3 regions of the Enterobacter huaxiensis genome follow, and region 1 is predicted to be linked to each of the others. Evidence: predicted binding sites of a transcription regulator. Region 1 holds the regulator's gene; each other region holds the start of a gene.
The links. The regulator PurR, encoded in region 1, represses purine synthesis genes. The targets are predictions, from matches to a motif close to CANGCAAACGTTTGCNTG.
Positions count from the first base shown of each region.

Region 2: a site for PurR is predicted at 1,983-2,000, ahead of pyrC (dihydroorotase). Genes of this name have one in related genera too.
Region 3: a site for PurR is predicted at 3,129-3,146, ahead of galS (HTH-type transcriptional regulator GalS). Genes of this name have one in related genera too.

Region 1 is NZ_CP043342.1:2,749,943-2,756,597, forward strand. Features, by position in the region: gene sodB (superoxide dismutase [Fe]) at 1-428, shown strand, start outside; gene D5067_RS13130 (MFS transporter) at 466-1,632, opposite strand; gene cydH (cytochrome bd-I oxidase subunit CydH) at 1,796-1,885, opposite strand; gene purR (HTH-type transcriptional repressor PurR) at 2,183-3,208, shown strand; gene punR (DNA-binding transcriptional activator PunR) at 3,214-4,137, opposite strand; gene punC (purine nucleoside transporter PunC) at 4,252-5,451, shown strand; gene cfa (cyclopropane fatty acyl phospholipid synthase) at 5,751-6,655, shown strand, end outside.
Region 2 is NZ_CP043342.1:2,965,916-2,972,570, reverse strand. Features, by position in the region: gene bssS (biofilm formation regulator BssS) at 22-276, opposite strand; gene dinI (DNA damage-inducible protein I) at 551-796, opposite strand; gene pyrC (dihydroorotase) at 874-1,920, opposite strand; gene D5067_RS14230 (lipoprotein) at 2,047-2,607, opposite strand; gene mdtH (multidrug efflux MFS transporter MdtH) at 2,732-3,940, opposite strand; gene rimJ (ribosomal protein S5-alanine N-acetyltransferase) at 4,177-4,761, shown strand; gene D5067_RS14215 (YceH family protein) at 4,771-5,421, shown strand; gene D5067_RS14210 (Gfo/Idh/MocA family protein) at 5,424-6,347, shown strand; gene murJ (murein biosynthesis integral membrane protein MurJ) at 6,477-6,655, shown strand, end outside.
Region 3 is NZ_CP043342.1:1,588,914-1,595,568, reverse strand. Features, by position in the region: gene mglA (galactose/methyl galactoside ABC transporter ATP-binding protein MglA) at 1-624, opposite strand, end outside; gene mglB (galactose/glucose ABC transporter substrate-binding protein MglB) at 704-1,702, opposite strand; gene galS (HTH-type transcriptional regulator GalS) at 1,998-3,020, opposite strand; gene yeiB (DUF418 domain-containing protein YeiB) at 3,176-4,333, opposite strand; gene folE (GTP cyclohydrolase I FolE) at 4,352-5,020, opposite strand; gene D5067_RS07610 (YbfB/YjiJ family MFS transporter) at 5,135-6,271, opposite strand; gene fghA (S-formylglutathione hydrolase) at 6,410-6,655, shown strand, end outside.

The DNA.
Region 1 (6,655 bases):
CGCTGGAAGAGATCGTGCGCAGCTCAGACGGTGGCATCTTCAATAACGCCGCTCAGGTCTGGAACCACACCTTCTACTGGCACTGCCTGGCACCGAATGCAGGCGGAGAACCGATCGGTGAGCTAGCTGCCGCCATCAACGCGGCGTTTGGCAGCTTCGCTGATTTCAAAGCGAGATTTACTGACGCAGCAATCAAAAACTTCGGTTCCGGCTGGACATGGCTGGTCAAAGAGGAAGATGGCAAACTGGCTATCGTATCAACGTCTAACGCGGGTACGCCGCTGACCACTCGCGCAACGCCGCTGATGACCGTGGACGTGTGGGAACACGCCTACTACATCGACTACCGCAACGCGCGACCTAACTATCTGGAGCACTTCTGGGCGCTGGCTAACTGGGAGTTTGTGGCGAAGAACTTCGCCGCATAAGAGACACGCAGAAGGGTTCGCCCTTCTGCGTTTTTATTTATTCCGCTGTGCATACCGTTTCTGGCTGCTTACGACCTGACATCAGCACCAGCAGCAAACCGAGCGCGGCAATGATTGCCCCCATCACCGGCACAAAGCTGTATCCCAGACCAGCCGAAATTACCGCTCCGCCCGCTGCTGCGCCCAGCGCATTGCCAAGGTTGAATGCTCCGATGTTTACGGAAGACGAAAGCCCTGGCGCCTCGTGGGCCACGCGCATCACACGCATCTGCAGCGGTGGTACGACGGCAAAGGTAGCCGCCCCCCAAACAACCATCGCGATGGCCGCACCGAATTCGTTACGCGCCAGCCACGGAATGGCAATCATGATGACGATCAGCAGGGTTAAAAAGCCTTTCAGCGTTCCGCTCACCGAACGGTCGGCCAGCTTGCCGCCCAGATAGTTGCCGATGGAGAAGCCCACGCCAATGAGCACCAGCATCGCGGTAATAAAGATCGGCGTCGCGTGAGTAATATCGTGCAGCACCGGGGAAATATAGGTGTAGAGCGTAAACATCGCCCCTGCGCCGAGAACGGTGGTCAGCAGTGCGGAGAGCACCTGCGGGCGCACCAGCACCGACAGCTCTTTACGCACGTCAGGGCGTTCGCCTGCGCTGCCTTTTGGCAGGGAGAAGAACAGTGCCACCATCGCGACAATGCCCAGCGCCGCGGTCGCGAGGAAGGACATACGCCAGCCGATCGCTTCACCCAGCCAGGTTGCAGCAGGCACACCGCCAATGTTGGCGATGGTCAGCCCCATAAACATGGTGGCAACCGCGCTGGCCTGCTTGTGCTTCGGCACCACGCTTGCCGCAACCACCGAGCCCAGACCGAAGAAAGCGCCGTGGTTAAGGCTGGTCAGAATACGGGAGAGCATCAGCGTGGTGTAATCCGGAGCGAGGGCTGAAAGCACGTTGCCTAGCGTAAAAATAGCCATCAGGAAAATCAGGGCGTTGCGGCGCGCGCGGTGCGAGAGCAGCAGCGTCATCAACGGCGCGCCAACCATCACGCCAACCGCGTAGGCGCTAATCAGCATACCGGCAGCCGGAATAGAGACGTCCACGCCTTTGGCGATGACGGGTAAAAGCCCCATTGGGGAGAATTCAGTAGTGCCAATCCCAAAAGCGCCAATCGCCAGGGCCAGCAGAGGAAAATTGATTTTCATGGGTTAACTCCGGATGCCGTGTCATTTCTCGACACAGAACAAAGAAGCCAAAAGCATGACATCAATCACAAAAAATGAGAAGTTAACATTTTGGCAAAAGATTTTTGCCGGAGGAGTAACAATCGGGGAAAATCGGAGGGAAAATACTCTCCCCCCGTTTGAATCAGTGCAGAACAGCCGTCAGACCCGCGGCAACAATCAGAGCCAGCACGATGATGGTGGTGGTCAGCGAAAACTTAAGATCGGTATTCATCAATTATTCTCCTTTTAATCACCCTACGAAAAGTGAGCTTGCTCATTTTTACACAGTTTACGTCAAAAATCTTCCTGGATTTAAACTGATATCCACTTTTGCTCTTCCCCTTTTCATCAAGATAGGACAAAATTCCACGCTAAATTTATTAGCGTACCGGCCATTGACCCCCTCCTGACGTCCTGTGTCGTTTTCCCGGCGTGTCGCAACTCAAGATTGCGTGATAAGGGTGAGAGAAGGCAAACGTTTACCTTCAAGTTTTTCAGGAGTTTAGGATATGGTCTGGAGTGACATTTCATGGCAACAATAAAAGACGTAGCAAAACGCGCAAACGTTTCCACTACAACCGTATCACACGTTATTAACAAAACCCGCTTTGTTGCAGAAGAGACGCGCAATGCGGTCTGGGCCGCGATCAAAGAGCTGCACTACTCACCGAGTGCGGTTGCGCGAAGCCTGAAAGTTAATCACACCAAGTCGATTGGCCTGCTGGCCACCAGCAGCGAAGCGGCCTATTTTGCCGAGATCATCGAAGCCGTCGAGAAAAACTGCTTCCAGAAGGGTTACACCCTGATTCTGGGCAACGCCTGGAACAGCCAGGAAAAGCAGCGCGCCTACCTGTCGATGATGGCGCAAAAGCGCGTCGACGGCCTGCTGGTCATGTGCTCTGAATACCCGGAGTCGGTTCTCTCTATGCTGGAAGAGTACCGTCACATCCCGATGGTGGTGATGGACTGGGGCGAAGCGCGGGCCGACTTTACCGATTCCGTCATTGATAACGCCTTTGAAGGCGGCTATATGGCGGGCCGGTATCTGATAGAGCGCGGTCACCGCGAGATAGGCGTCATTCCCGGCCCGCTGGAGCGCAACACCGGCGCTGGCCGTCTGGCCGGCTTTATGAAGGCGATGGAAGAAGCGCTGATCAACGTGCCGGAAAACTGGATTGTTCAGGGTGACTTTGAACCGGAATCCGGCTACCGCGCTATGCAGCAGATCGTCTCCCAACAGCACCGCCCTACCGCGGTATTCTGCGGCGGCGACATCATGGCGATGGGCGCACTCTGTGCGGCGGACGAACTGGGTCTGCGCGTGCCGCAGGACATCTCCGTTATCGGGTATGACAACGTGCGCAACGCGCGCTACTTCACCCCGGCGCTGACCACCATTCACCAGCCGAAGGACTCCCTGGGTGAAACGGCGTTTAATATGCTGATGGACAGGATCGTCAGCAAGCGCGAAGAGTCTCAGTCCATTGAAGTCCACCCGCGCCTCATCGAGCGCCGTTCCGTCGCGGACGGTCCTTTCCGCGACTACCGTCGTTAATGGCTTTACGGGGCCAGTTTATCTGGCTCCCGTAACCACTCCCTGTTCAACGTTTCACTGTCACCCAGGTAGTCCAGAAGCCAGGCCATGGCCGGCGAAACGTCATTTTGCTGCCAGGTCAGACAGCAGGCCGCATCCGGGAACGGATTTTCCAGCGTCAGGGCAACCCACTCTCCGGCGTCAATGCGCGGTCGCGCAAAGTGAACCGGCACCATCGCGACGCATAGCCCCGCAGAAAGGCACGTAGCCGAGGATTCCCAGTCAGGCGCCACGACGCGGCGCTGGTTGTCCAGCAGCCAGGTAATGCGCTTGGGCAGCGAACGCGACGTATCTTCCAGCACCAGCGACGGCCAGTTGCGCAACGTGTCGTCGCTGAGCGGCCCTTCCATGGCCGCCAGCGGGTGATCGCTTGCGACAACGCATTTCCAGCTCAGCATGCCCATATCGCGAAACGCGTAACGTCCGCCCACGGGGATCGCCTGCGTCGCGCCGATGGCCATCTCCGCCCTGCCGTCTGCCAGCGCGTCCCAGACGCCGTTGAACACCTCCTGGGAGACGCGCAGCTCAACGTCTGAGAAATGGCGATAGAAATCAACAATCATTTGCCGGGTGCGCTCAGGCTTAACAATGTTATCTACAGCGATGGAGAGATGCCCTCGCCAGCCGTTAGCGATCTGCTGACACTGCTCGCGGGTGATCTGCATTTTTTTGATAACAGACCGCCCTTCTTTCAAAAACCAGGCCCCGGCAGGCGTTAACTCGACGTCGCGATGACGCCGTTCAAAGAGCGGAACCGCCAGCCACTCCTCCAGCTGACGCACGGTGTAGCTGATGGCCGACGGGACGCGGTGCAGCTCCTGCGCGGCGCCGGTAAAACTGCCGTTACGCGCAACGGCGTCCACAACTTCAAGAGAATAATCTGACCACATTTTCTGCCTGCAAAAAATTTGAATGCACTTACCAAATATTAGCGTTTCACAAGCCGCTTTGCACTCCCTACACTCTCGGCCAACGTACACCTGCCTCCTCAGGAGAATAAAATAATGCAACCCAGGAAAGGATTTTTAGTCTGGCTCGGCGGCCTAAGCGTGCTGGGCTTTTTAGCGACCGATATGTATCTGCCCGCGTTCGCCGCAATGCAGGAAGATTTGCAAACCCCTGCCGCCGCCATCAGCGCCAGCCTGAGCCTGTTCCTCGCGGGCTTCGCCATCGCGCAGCTGCTCTGGGGACCGCTCTCTGACCGCTTTGGTCGTAAACCGGTGCTCCTCCTCGGTCTGGCTATTTTTGCCGTCGGCTGTCTGGGCATGCTGTGGGTTCGGGATGCCACCTGGCTGCTGGTGTTGCGCTTCATTCAGGCTGTCGGCGTCTGTGCCGCCGCCGTGACCTGGCAGGCGCTGGTGACCGATTACTATCCGGCCTCCCGCACAAACCGTATTTTCGCCACCATTATGCCGCTGGTCGGCCTTTCACCCGCCCTTGCTCCGCTGCTGGGCAGCTGGATCCTCGCGCATTTCGACTGGCAGGCGATCTTCGCGACGCTGTTCGCTATCACCCTTGTGCTGATGCTGCCTGCGTTCTTTCTTAAGCCTGCGCATAAAAAAGCGGCGCATCCTGACGCGAAGCCGATCACCTTTACGTCCTTACTGCAGGCCAAAGCCTATCGCGGTAACGTGCTGATCTACGCCGCGTGCTCTGCGAGCTTCTTCGCCTGGCTGACCGGTTCACCGTTCATCCTGCACGATATGGGCTACAGCCCTGCGGCTATCGGCCTGAGCTACGTCCCGCAGACCATCGCGTTTCTGGTGGGCGGCTACGGCTGCCGTGCGGCGCTGCAAAAATGGGAAGGCCAGCAGATGCTGCCATGGCTGCTGGTGCTGTACGCGCTCAGCGTGATCGGGACCTGGGCGGTTGGGTTTATTCCAGGGGCCGGTCTGGTAGAAATTTTGATTCCATTCTGCGTGATGGCGATTGCTAACGGTGCGATTTACCCTATCGTGGTCGCTCAGGCGCTACGTCCGTTCCCGCAGGCGACCGGCCGCGCTGCGGCGCTGCAGAATACCCTGCAGCTTGGCCTGTGCTTCCTGGCAAGCCTCGTGGTCTCTGCGCTGATTGCCACCCCGCTGCTGACCACCACCAGCGTGATGCTGGTTACCGTTGCGCTGGCGGCCATCGGCTATTGCATGCAGTCTTCCGCGCAGCGCGAGGAGAATGACCGCGCGCGGGCAGAAGCGTCACACGCATAGTCGCGCCGGAAATTATGTTACATTCCAGTGATTAGGTTGCTAAGAATTTTCTATTGAATCACCAAATTTTGAGGCCTATACTGAATTTGGTTCGATTAAATACGATAAATATTAAGTGTTAACGGGAGCCGGAGTGCTCCCGTTTTACCATGGAAGGCTTTTCGGCAAGGGTTATCTCCCTTCCTCTGTTCTACGTCGGATATTAGCCTCGCGGACATTTACCGTGAGATTTCTCACAAACCCTAAATAGCGTCTACGCTGTTTGAAGGTTCTGATCACAGCAAGGTGATGGGGAAGCTATGAGTTCATCGTGTATAGAAGAAGTTAGCGTTCCGGACGATAACTGGTCCCGGATCGTCAATGAGCTGTTAGGTCGTGCAGGCATCACTATCAATGGATCTTCGCCTTCAGATCCCCAGATTAAACATCCTGACTTTTTTAAACGTGTGTTGCAGGAGGGATCGTTAGGCCTGGGCGAAAGCTATATGGACGGCTGGTGGGAGTGCGAACGGCTGGATATGTTCTTCACTAGCGTCCTGCGCGCCGGTCTGGAAAAGCAGCTCCCGCGTCATTTCAAAGATACCCTGCGTATCGCCTCTGCCCGCTTATTCAACCTGCAAAGCAAAAAACGGGCATGGATCGTGGGTAAAGAGCACTACGACCTGGGAAACGATCTGTTCAGCCGCATGCTTGACCCGCTGATGCAATATTCCTGCGCTTACTGGAAAGAGGCTTCTACGCTTGAAGAAGCGCAGCAGGCCAAGCTGCGTCTGATTTGCGAAAAACTGCAGCTACAGCCCGGCATGCGCGTGCTGGATATCGGATGCGGCTGGGGCGGGCTGGCCTATTTTATGGCGAAGCATTACGGCGTAAGCGTGGTGGGCGTGACGATTTCGGCTGAACAGCGAAAAATGGCGCAGGAACGCTGCCAGGATCTGGACGTTGATATTCGCCTTCAGGATTATCGCGATCTGAACGAGCAGTTCGACCGCATTGTTTCCGTTGGGATGTTCGAGCACGTCGGGCCGAAAAATTATGCAACCTACTTCACCGTCGCGGATCGCAATTTAAAACCTGACGGCATTTTCTTATTGCACACCATCGGCTCTAAGCTGACCGACAATAACGTCGATCCGTGGATCAATAAATACATCTTCCCGAACGGCTGTTTGCCATCCGTACGCCAGATTGCCAACGCCAGCGA
Region 2 (6,655 bases), 220 kb from region 1:
GAGTGAAAAGTGGGCATGAAATCAATGCCGTTTATACTCATTTTCTTGATAGTCGCCGGATTCTATTTTTGCAATACCTGCCTCTAAAATAGAAATAAACTGGCGAGCGACGTCTGTCGTAAGCCACAGCGTCTGTCCAACTTCCGCTTCTTCACGGTTGAGTTGATTCGGGGTCTGGTAGTGCAAACGCAGCATCAGCGCATCGTAGCTATCTACGGTACTGATATCCCAGCCGACGAGCGGGTGGGTCTGGATGACTTCACTATTCTTTTCCATTATAACCCCCTTAATGCGTGTTAGAAGACAACGGCTTTGAGGTTCAATGCATGTTTTTCTGAAAGCATCTTCAGTATACAAGTAATAAGGGTTTCACAGGAAAAAATAAACAGCTGGCAACACATTTTTCTGTCTTTTAGGATTATTAGAACAATAAAACACCATCTTGTTCACGATTTTCTAAGAAGATGCTGAATTAATTTGAACTTTCAGGCGAGAACATAACAAAAAAAGCCGGGGCGACCCGGCAAAAAACACAATGAGGGAGCAAGATTTAATCGGTGATGAACCAGTCGTCGGCGCTTTCCCACGTTTCCTGCAGGATGTCGGTGATACGATCTTTGTCTTCTTTCGCGCCGCCAATGACGGAGACGTTGTTTGCTGACGCGTAACGCACGGTTACGGCACTGCTGTTGTCTGGAAAGGTGTCATGAATACGGCGCGATAACTCACCCGCCAGCGCATCAAGTGCGCCAGCTGGCAATACGGTTGTTTTGGCTACGGTGACTTCAATACGCATAAATGCCCCCCTGTGTAATGTACTGTGTATTTATACAGGTATATTGTGGTTTTGACAATAAGGGGCATTGTGTTTTTTTAGCGCTTTACCGTCCAGTTCACGGTTTCACCTGCCAGGAAGGGGATGAGGGTGTCATCGGTCAGCGGAATCGACTCTTCAACCAAACGCGCTTTTCGCTCCAGCTCAATGACGCCATCGTTAACCGGCAGCCCATAGAAACGCGGGCCGTTAAGGGAACAGAAGGCCTCGAAGTGCTCAAGCGCATTCATGTCTTCAAACACGGTGGCGTAGCTTGCCAGCGCAGTTGGCGCGTTAAAGCAGCCCGCACAGCCGCAGCTGGCTTCCTTACGATGACGCGCGTGCGGGGCTGAGTCAGTCCCCAGGAATGCGCGAGAAAAACCGCTGGCCACCAGCTCACGCAGGGCCTGCTGGTGGATATTGCGCTTGAGTATCGGCAGGCAGTACAGGTGAGGGCGCACGCCGCCGACCAGCATGTGGTTGCGGTTGAACATCAGGTGCTGAGGGGTGATGGTGGCAGCGATAAGTTCGTTACCGTCCCGGACATATTCAGCGGCATCTTTGGTGGTGATGTGTTCAAACACCACTTTCAGGGCGGGCAGACGCTGGCGCAGCGGTTCCATAACCGTTTCGATAAAGCGCGCTTCGCGGTCGAAGATATCAATCTCGGCGTGGGTCACTTCCCCGTGCACCAGCAGCGGCATGCCCAGTTTCTGCATCCTTTCCAGAACCGGCATGATGGCGTCGATGCTGGTCACGCCATGGCTGGAGTTGGTAGTGGCATTCGCGGGGTAGAGTTTCGCCGCGGTGAATACGCCTTCGTTAAACCCGCGTTCCACTTCGTTCGGATCCAGGGAGTCCGTCAGATAGCAGGTCATCAACGGGGTAAAGTCGTGTCCGGCAGGGACGGCGTCAAGAATACGCTGGCGGTACGCGATGGCGGCATCGACGGTGGTGACTGGCGGAACCAGGTTAGGCATAACAATCGCGCGGCCATAAATTTCGCTGGTATAGGGCACGACGGTTTTCAGCATATCACCATCACGCAGATGGATATGCCAGTCGTCAGGGCGGCGGATTTTAAGAACCTGGGATTGTGCAGTCATGGAAGCTCCGGCTTGAAAGAGTTCAGTCATAAGATGGCTGTTTTTGCCGGACACAAATCATAAGCGTAAACGTTTTCGTTTGCACACTTTTCTGCAAAAAAAAGGGCGCCTGAGCGCCCTTACAGGTTAATCGGTGAAGGGGATAACGATCTGACCCGGCTTCACTTCTATCCCTTTGGCATATTTTTTCGCGAGCGCTTCGCCCTTGCTCTTGTCTTCGCTGAGGACATACGCCGGCTGCTGGTTGAAGTAGTTACGCAGCGACTGGTTCAGATATGGCATCAGGGTTTGCAGCACCGGCTTCATTTTTTCCGGGGTGACAACCGCATCGACGATTTCCATTTCCTGCAGGAAAATCGCCCCTTTCTCTTTGTTGAAGACCGGCAGCGCCTTCAGCTTAAGTTTGATATCGGCTTTTTGGTTGCCGAATAACGACGTCATGTCCAGGCTGGCATCACCGGAAAGGGTAACTTTGTTCGGCTCTTCACGACCAATCTGGCTGGCGAGATTGCTGAGGATGATATGCGCGTCGGCAAGCCCGGGCACGCCGATGTCTTTGGAAAAGTTGTTATGTTTTTCCAGCGCCTGATTGATTTCCTGCTCACTGACGGTGTATTGGGTAAGCTGATTACAGCCAACCAGCAGACCACTGACGATTAACGCAGCGGCAATGACGATCTTCTTCATGGTGTTCCTCAACAAAAATCGGCGCATCTGTCCTGATGCCCCAGTATGTCAGTGTGATATGTCAGAAACCAGCAGAAAAAACTGATACTAGAGGCGGGAAAACCTTCCCGCCAGAGAGGAAGGGTTATGCGCCAGGCTCGAGCATGCCGCGCGTGCTGCGCTTCTGGCTGAATTGCCACCACAGGGCGATGAGCGTCATAAAACCGACCGCGCCGAGCATCATCCACGGCAGTTCGGGTTGATTCAGCGCCTTTCCGGCGTCGAACAGCCAGCCGCCGCCGGCGTAGCCTAACGCGCCGCCGAGCGCCAGCCCGAGCCGGCTAAAGCCCATGTAGCTGCCGCGGGCTCGCGAATCGGCCAGCGACGCGCTCAGCGTCTCGCGCGCGGGCTCGGCGATAATTGAGCCGATGTAGAAGGTGCAAATCAGCATGAACAGCTGTTGCAGCGAATTCACCAGGCCGATAGGCATCATGCTCAGCGTCATCAGCAACAGCCCTGCCATCAGGCGATGCTCAAGGCGAAAGCGCCGTTCGCTCCAGCGGGCAATCGGGTAGAGCAGGGTCAGCGAAAGACACGCCTCAATGGCATACATCCATTTGACGGCGGCGGGCGTGCCCGCAATGTCATTCACCATGATCGGCAGCATCAGCATGACCTGAACCGCCAGCATGTAGTAGCCCGTCAGGGTGAGTACATAGGTTACGAAGCGCTTATCCTGCAGGACGCGGTTAAGGCCTTCGCGAACCGGCGCTTTTACCGTCGACAGCTTCCAGGCGGGCAGATACAGGCCGTTAAACAGCGCGCACAGCATGAAGATCGCGGCGCCGGTCGCGCAGACCAGGCGGAAGTCGTACTGTAAGAGCCAGCTTCCCAGCAGTGCGCCGACAACCGCCCCGGCGCTGTCCTGCATCATCAGAAGCGAGAAGAAGCGGCCGCGTTGCCGCGGGCGAATCAGCTTGACCACCAGCGCGGTACGCGGCGGGTCAAACAGCGTACCGCCGATGCCGGAAAGGAAGCAGGAGAACCACAGCACCCAGGGTTCGTGGGCGATAGCCATGGTGGCAAAACCCGCCGCGCGTAACAGCATGCCAATGACAATCATCGGTTTGGCGCCAAAGCGGTCTGCAATGGCACCGCCAAATACCCCCAGCCCCTGCTGGACAAACTGGCGTAAACCGAGCGCGATCCCGACCATTAATGCCGCCCAGCCCATTTCGTCGACAAAGCGAATCGAGATAAGCGGGAAAACGACGAAAAAGCCGAGCACGACCAGCATGTTATCGACGAGCAGGAAATATTTACCCAGGCTCCTGGCCTGTGATACGCGGGACATTTTCCCTCCAGGGAAAATAGAAGGTGAGCACGCTAACATTCTGCGGTGTCGCCACGCTTTTTCCCACCCCTGCCCGTGACAATATTTTTTTATCAAAAGGGTGCTTTGATAGAGAGTTCTCATCGAAAAATGTGAAAAGAGGTGAAAATGGTATGTCACTGTTTTCACAGACGGCGCAGGCGCAGGTATAGTAAAGCTAATGGGTTGAGCTGAAGCGACGGGAAGGAGTGGTATCGATGTTTGGCTATCGCAGCAATGTGCCAAAAGTGCGTCTGACAACGGACAGGCTGGTCGTTCGTCTGGTGCACGAGCGTGATGCCTGGCGGCTGGCGGATTATTACGCTGAGAATCGCCAGTTTTTAAAACCCTGGGAACCCGTTCGGGACGAGAGCCACTGCTACCCCTCCGGCTGGCAGGCGCGCCTCGGCATGATCGCAGAATTTCACAAGCAGGGCAGCGCCTTCTATTTTGCGCTGCTGGATCCGGAAGAAAAAGAGATCCTCGGCATTGCCAATTTTTCGAACGTGGTGCGCGGCTCGTTTCACGCCTGCTACCTCGGTTATTCAATCGGGCAGAAGTGGCAGGGACAAGGGCTGATGTTTGAGGCCCTGACGGCGGCAATCCGCTATATGCAGCGCACGCAGCACATCCATCGCATTATGGCGAACTACATGCCCCATAATAATCGCAGTGGCGACCTGCTGGCGCGGTTAGGGTTCGAAAAAGAGGGCTATGCCAAAGACTACCTGCTGATTGACGGCGAGTGGCGCGATCATGTTCTCACGGCATTAACCACCCGGGACTGGACTGCAGGTCGTTAAGGAGAAAAGATGAAATATCAGCTAAGCGGTACAGAAGCGCGTGTCATTGGATGTTTGCTGGAAAAACAGGTCACCACGCCGGAGCAATACCCGCTCTCTGTGAATGCCGTGACCATGGCCTGTAACCAAAAAACCAACCGTGAACCGGTGATGAACCTGACCGATCGTGAGGTGCAGGCGTGTCTTGATGAGCTGGTCAAGCGCCACTACCTGCGCACCGTCAGCGGTTTCGGAAACCGCGTTACCAAATATGAGCAGCGCTTTTGTAACTCTGAGTTCGGGGATTTGAAACTGAGCGCCGCGGAGGTTGCGGTCGTCACCACGCTGCTGCTTCGCGGGGCGCAGACCCCGGGTGAGCTGCGAACGCGTGCTTCCCGTATGCATGAGTTTCGCGACATGCAGGAGGTTGAACACACGCTTGAGGGGCTCGCCTCGCGTGAAGACGGGCCCTACGCGGTGCGCCTGGCGCGCGAGCCGGGGAAACGCGAAAGCCGCTATATGCATTTGTTTAGCGGCGACGTTGATGCGGCCGCACTGGCCGATGAGTCCGAGCCGGCTGAGGGGAATGGCGGCCTGGCCGCACGCGTTGAGGCGCTGGAAGAAGAGGTCGCCGGGCTGAAACAGCGTCTGGACGCACTGCTGGCACATTTGGGAGACTAACCGTGACAAAATTACGCGTAGGCGTGGTGGGGCTGGGCGGCATTGCGCAAAAAGCTTGGCTGCCCGTGTTGGGTGCAGCGTCAGGCTGGACGCTGCAGGGGGCGTGGTCGCCGACGCGCGAGAAGGCGGAGCGTATTTGCGAAACCTGGCGGATGCCGTATGCCAGCTCGCTGCAGGACTTAGCCCGGGAGTGCGATGCGGTCTTCGTGCATACCTCGACCGCAACCCATTATCAGGTGGTGAGCGAATTGCTGAACGCCGGCGTTCACGTCTGCGTGGATAAGCCGCTGGCGGAAAACGTCCTGGACGCCGAACGTCTGATCGAGCTTGCGGCGCGCAAAAACCTGACGCTGATGGTGGGATTCAACCGTCGTTTTGCCCCGCTCTATCAGCAGTTAAAAGCCCAGCCGGGCGCGCTGGCCTCGCTGCGGATGGATAAGCACCGCACCGACAGCATTGGGCCGAACGATTTACGGTTCACGCTGCTGGATGACTATCTGCACGTTGTTGATACCGCGCTGTGGCTGACCAACGGCAATGCACAGCTAAAAAGCGGCACGCTGATGACCAACGATCTGGGTGAGATGGTTTATGCCGAACACCATTTCGCGGTTGACCATCTGCAGGTGACCACCAGCATGCATCGTCGGGCAGGCAGCCAGCGTGAATCTGTCCAGGCGGTAACGGACGGCGCGCTGTATGACATTACCGATATGCGCGAATGGCGGGAAGAGAAGGGCAGCGGCGTGGTGACGATACCCGCACCGGGCTGGCAGAGTACGCTCGAGCAGCGTGGGTTTGCCGGATGCGCGCGTCACTTCATCACATGCGTGCAAAATCAGACGGTTCCGGAAACGGCCGGCGAGCAGGCGATTATGGCGCAGCGCATTGTCGAAAGGCTGTGGCGAGAGGCCATGAGCGAATAACCCGCTGTAACATCTGCGGATAGTAATTTGTTGAAATCCAGTTAGACTAAGCGCCGCTTGTTGGCTTCGCCGGGTGGCGCTTACGCATACCCGGCCGACTAATCCGTTGGGTTGTGGAACTTCACGTTAATGAACTTATTAAAATCGCTGGCAGCCGTCAGCTCGATGACCATGTTTTCCCGCGTGCTCGGCTTCGCGCGCGATGCGATTGTGGCGAGGGTTTTTGGCGCGGGGATGGCAACGGACGCCTTTTTCGTCGCGTTCAAACTGCCGAACCTGCTGCGCCGAATTTTTGCAGAAGGGGCGTT
Region 3 (6,655 bases), 1.2 Mb from region 1:
CTTATGCGAGATGTAGACAATACCGCAGCCGCGATCTTTCAGCTTACGAATAATGGTAAAAAGGTGGTTAACCTCTTTTTCCGTTAAGGATGAGGTCGGTTCATCCATGATGACGATCTTGGCGTCGTAGGAGAACGCTTTGGCAATTTCGATCATCTGCATCTGGGATACGGATAATGTTCCCACGCGGGCGCGCGGATCGATATCAATATCCAGCTCGTCGAAGATGGCCTTGGTGTCGCGATACATTTTCTCCTGATCGACAAAGACACCTTTGGTTGGATAACGTCCCAACCACATATTATCCATAACCGAGCGCTGCAGTACCAGGTTCAGTTCCTGGTGAACCATTGAGATACCGTTTTCCAGCGCTTCTTTCGCTGAATGGAAATCGATCTCTTTCCCCTGAAAAAGGATGCTGCCAGAATCTTTTTGATAGATCCCAAAAAGACATTTTAATAATGTTGATTTACCCGCACCGTTCTCCCCCATCAGGGCATGAATAGAGTGAGGACGCACTTTTAAATTAACATTATCGAGTGCCTTAACGCCGGGGAAAGACTTATTGACACCGGTCATTTCCAACAAGTATTCACCAGACGACTGAGTATTTGTGCTGACCATAATTATACCTTGTTGGCCTCGCATATCGCGTTATAAAAGGGCGCAACGAATTGCGCCCAGTGGAGACAGTACGACGAACTTATTTACCGATAAACTCAGCCAGGTTGGACTGGTCTACGCCCACGTAAGGTACGCGAACGATTTTGTTTTCGATTTTCCAGCTGGTGCCGTCAGCAGCACCTTTACCGTCGGCCAGGTTTTTCGCCAGATCGAAGGTGGCTTTCGCCTGGTTGTTGGCATCGTTCAGAACGGTACCGGCCATCGCACCAGATTTAACCAGCGCCAGGGCTTCCGGCAGCGCATCCACGCCGAAGACAGGAATGGACGATTTGTTGTGTGCTTTCAGCGCTTCTACTGCACCCATTGCCATCGCATCGTTGTTGGCGATAACCACTTCGATTTTGTTCGCGTTCGGGCCGGACAGCCACGCGTCCATCTTATCTTTCGCCTGAGCGGTGTCCCACATGGCGGTATCTAACGCCAGCTGCTGGGTTTTCAGGCCCTTGTCGTTCAGCTCTTTGATAACGTAAGTGGTACGTGCTTCAGCATCCGGGTGGCCAGGTTCGCCTTTCAGCAGAACGAACTGAATCTGACCGTCTTTGTTCAGGTCCCAGTTCGGGTTCGCCGCCCAGTGTTTGGCAATCAGGTCGCCCTGGATAATGCCGGATTCTTTGGAGTCAGTACCCACGTAGAACGCTTTGTCGTAGCTATCCAGCGCCTTACGAGAAGGTTCTTTGTTGAAGAAGACGATTGGCACGTTCTGGCCACGCGCTTTCTCAATGACGGTGCCTGCTGCTGCCGGGTCAACCAGGTTGATGGCCAGTGCCTTCACGCCTTTTGCCAGCAGAACGTCAATCTGGTCGTTCTGTTTGGACTGGTCGTTTTGGGAGTCATTCATCAGCAGCTGCACGTCTGGCGCTGATTTACCGTCTTTCTCGATAGCTTTACGCACAACAGACATGAAGTTGTCGTCGTATTTATAGATTGTCACACCAATACGGGTATCCGCAGCGTGCGCTGCTGCACCAAAAAGCATGCTTGCCATTACAGCAGACAGAGTCAACACCTTCTTATTCATGGTATCTCCGGTTTTTTTTATGCAGGGTAGTTCTTGTGAATAACGGTCGGCGGGCAGGTGTTAATAAAACGTTACTGATCGCCGAAGTTCACTTATAAAATTTCTATCTTCCGTGTTCGGTAACGCTCCAGAAATGCGTTTTATTCGTTGTTTGCGGCACGTTGGCTATAGTGAAAGTGAATAATCACCGTTACATAGCGTTTCATCCCCTAAAACGCTGACATCATAGTCAGCGCATTGTTAAGATACTGTGAATTTACTCACAGATTGAAAACGGTTACATCACACCATGTAATCAGTTAGTGATCGGAGCCACAATTTGCCGAACGGCGACCGAATGACGACGCACTAAAGTCGGCATGAAACAGTGTGTTGCATCCGGATCTAACAGCCCAGCCGCCCCCTGTAGCGCCAGCTCCGTCGCCAGTTTTGCCATGGACGCTATCGGGTAACGCACCGTGGTGAGCTGCGGGTCGGTGTAACGGGCAATAGGGATATCATCGAAGCCAATCAGCGATAAATGCTGCGGCACCGCAATACCGTTGTCTTTCAGTGCGGTAAGCGCACCGGCCGCCATGCTATCGTTGTAGGTAAATACCGCGGATAGCTGCAGGTTACGGCCCAGCAGCTCAACCATTGCCGCCTCCCCGCCCTGCATATCGGGCGTTCCGGTTCCTACCCAGCTCTCAGGCGGCACAATGCCGTGCTCTTTCAACGCATTCTGCCACCCTTCACGACGCATCTCGTCGTCTTCAATCGAGTGGCTGGAGGCCAGAAAACCGATACGCTGATGGCCATTGTTGATGAGCATCCGCGTCGCCATCATTGCGCCGCTGACGTTATCAAGCCCTACGCAGCGGTGCGCGTAGCCCGGCACAATCCGGTTGATCAACACCATGCCGGGGATCTGTTCCATAAACCCGGCCAGCTCTTCATCGCTCAAGGCTTTTGAGTGGACAATCAGGGCGTTACAGCGCTGGCGGATCAGCACTTCAATGGCATGACGCTCTTTTTCCGCCTCGTGATAGCTGTTGCCGATCAGCACGTATTTATTGTGCTGCTGGGCGACAACGTCCACCGCCTTAACCAGCGCGCCGAAGAACGCATCTGAAACATCCATCACCACCACGCCGATGGTATCGCTGACCTGCGTGGCCAGCGCCTGCGCATTGGCATTTGGCCGGTACCCCAGCTGGGTCACGGCTTTCATTACGGTTTCACGGGTTTCAGGGCTGACCAGCGCGCTGTTGTTCAGCACGCGAGAGACGGTAGCAACAGAAACGCCCGCCTGGCGGGCGACGTCACGAATGGTGATCATATTCACCATCCTTCAAAGGATTGCAGCAACTCACAGACACCCCCTGTGTTTAGCAAGGTGGCTATTTTGGCAGCGAGAGAGGGGGGACTACGTGAAGAAGCTCACACGGATGAAAACGTTTACATCCATTTTGTTAATGATTGTGATCCAGATCGTTATCTGGATGTTCTAGACAATGATACACCCGAAGCATGTGCGGTTAATTTTCTCCATACCCATTCCAGCGGGCCCTGGCGGAAGAAACGGAGCCAGATAACGGAAAACGCCAGGTTAACAATCCAGACCGGAATAACAAACGCCAGCAGCGTCAGACGGTCGAATTTCATAAACAGGCCAAATCGATAGAAAAGCGTGGTGCAAATCAGCGTCTGCAAAATGTAATTGCTTAACGCCATACGCCCAACGCAGGCAACTGCACTGACGATCCACAGGCGGGAGAGCTGCGGCCAGAAGCCATACATCAACGCCGCATAGCCAATGGTCTGGAACGGTGCGCTCAGCTCGCGCGGCAGCTGCAGCAGGAAAGCGCACCAGCGGTAATCCCAGTGGAGATGCCACTGCGCAACCACCGCCGGGAGGTTAATCAGCACGCCGAGCAATACCAGTAACGCCCCGGTTCGGCGATAGTGACGCAGGCTGAATTCGCCTTTTAGCCAGCCGGTGCGCATCAACGATGCGCCCATTAGCATCATTCCCGCCAGCTGCCAGCCGTACTGCGCGCCCAGCGCGATCAGGTTATCGCCCAGCATATCCGCGCGATTGCTGATAGCTTCGGTGCCCCCTTTCAGTTTCCAGAACTGCTCATACTGGAGGTTCGCGGCATCGGGGATCCAGGAGCGGTTTGTCGATTCACCGGAAATCAGGCCCAGCAGCAGCAGTACGGCAAGCCCCATGACATAAAGCATCACGCCGGTGTTGAACAGGCTTTTTACGCCGGGCGCATCGCGGATAAGACGCCAGCAAATCAGCCCGACTAGCCCATAGGCCAGAAGAATATCGCCGTCCCAGAACAGCAGGCAATGAATAAAGCCCAGGATCGCCAGCAGCGTTAAACGCGACTGGATCCAGCGCGTGCCGCGCTTGAGTAATAGCTGAAGTCCTGCGCCGAAAAGCAGCGCGAAGAGGGTCAGGAATTTAACCTGCGCAAAGAGATCGAGGATCGCCCACGTCCACGCGTCACGTTGAGTGATATCACCGTACCAGGCGGGATTGAGGTAAGCAGCCTTCGGCAGACCGAAGGCGCTGATATTCAGCAGGAGAATACCGAGGATCGCGACGCCGCGTACAAAATCGAGCGTGACGTTTCGCTCCATGGTTCCTGCCCTGTTTGACTAGTTGTGGTGACGCACCGCGCGCAGGAATTCCTGGCGGGTGTTCTGGCTCGACTTAAACAGACCGCCCAGCGACGTGGTGGTGGTTGCACTGGTCGCATCACGAACGCCGCGCGCTTTCACGCAGTAGTGTACCGCGTCGATGGAAACCGCCACGTTGTTGGTCCCCAGCAGGGTCTGGAGCGCGATCAGGATCTGCTGCGTCAGACGTTCCTGTACCTGCGGACGCTGAGAGAAGAAACGCACGATGCGGTTGATCTTGGAGAGCCCAATCACCGTATCTTTCGGAATATAGGCCACCGTCGCCTTACCATCGATAGTCACGAAGTGATGCTCGCAGGTGCTGGTCAGCGTGATATCGCGTACCGTCACCATTTCATCGACCTTCATCTTGTTTTCGATGACGGTGATTTTCGGGAAGTTCGCGTAATCGAGGCCAGAGAAAATCTCATCGACGTACATTTTCGCGATGCGATGTGGCGTCTCCATCAGACTGTCATCGCTCAGATCGAGATTCAGCAGTTGCATGATTTCGGTCATATGCCCGGAAATCAGATTCTTACGGGTTTCATTATCCAACTCCTGAACCGGTGGACGCAGTGGCGTTTCAAGACCATGCGCAACCAGAGCTTCGTGGACCAGGGCAGCTTCTTTACTGAGTGATGGCATTATTTTCTCCTGCAGGTGTGGCGTCTTCTGCCCTCGTTGTGGCAAAAGTGTGCGCTCATTGTGCGTGAGGCGGCGCACATAATCCAGTATTCACGACGATAATTATTGCAATTGCTATTGCCTTTCAGCCTGACGGTTCCAGACCAGCGCCCCGCCGACGAACAGCGCGACGCCCGCCAGCCCCAGCGCAGGCTCCAGCCGGTGCGTAAGCCACGTGGATAGCGCCGAGGTGACCGGGCCAACCAGCTGGCCGATGGCATATCCCGTGGTAAGCAGTCCCGCCATATAGCGCGTGTGGTTTGGCGCCAGCTCGCGTCCGTACAAAAGAGAAAGCTGCACGGCGCACAGGAACCCGCCGCCCACCAGCAGCCCACCGATCAGCAGGCCGCCAATACCCGGCAGCAGCCAGGCCGCCAGCACGCCAGCACCCTGCAGCCACAGCACAATAGCCAGCCTGCGATGGGACGTTGAGGTATGGCGAAGAAGGATGCTGAGCGCAATACCCACGACGGAAGCAATCCCGAACAGTGGCCAGACAAACTGGGCAAACAGGCTGCCGGGAAAACGCACGGCCGCCATCTGCGATAAAAAGGTCGCCGGAAGGATATAGCCAAACCCCGCCAGGCTATAGCTCCAGACCAGACGCTTTACATCCGCCGTCAGCACCAGCGGCTCCGGCGCGGTGCCTGGCCGGTGAAGCTGGCCCGAACGCGGCAGATATCTCGCTACCAGCGCAATAAGCACCAGCGCCAGCACGCCGTAGATTTGCCAGGCGGCTCCGGCAGAGAGTGACCTCGCCTGAATATAGACGGCGAGCAGTCCGCTGAGGGCGATACCTGCGCCCGGCCCGGCAAAGACCGCCGCGCTGAGCCCCGGTTTACCCAGCTGCCCCAGCCGCTCGTTGGTCCAGGCGGCAATCAGTACCATAGACCAGCCGCTCATGCAGCCGATAACAAAGCGCAGCAGGCCGTGAACGACGGCGTTATCCGCCGCCGCAGAGAGTAATGTCAGCGCCACGGCGCCTGAGATGCCCAGCCAGAGACGTGTTTCCACGAAGCGGTGCGCGCGCATGGCATCCCAGGCCCCCACCAGGTAGCCCAGATAGTTCATCGCCGCCACCAGACCCGCGCTGGTCAGCGTCAGTTGCCCGGCGGCAATCATCAGCGGCACCTGGGGCGTGAAGGCAAAGCGCCCTATCCCCATTGCCACCCCCAGAACCACAAATCCGCTGAGCGCGATACGCAGCGCCATGATCGCTCCAATTGTTAAAGAAAAGTAAATTTATGATGCAGCATCTGGCCGCGAGGGGAAAGTGAAAGTTGCTCACAGGTCAATGAAAACTCTGTATTATGGATTTTATGAATATGTATCCTCATTAAGGAGCCCTGCATGGAACTGCTCGAAGAGCATCGTTGTTTTGAAGGTCGACAGCAGCGCTGGCGGCACAACTCCACCGCACTGAACTGTTCCATGACGTTCAGCATTTTCCTGCCGCCAACCGAGGCGGGCGTTAAGCCGCCGGTACTGTTCTGGCTGTCTGGATTGACCTGCAGCGACGAGAACTTCACCACCAAAGCAGGCGCGCAGCGCATTGCAGCCGCGCTCGGCATTGCGCTGGTGATGCCCGACACCAGC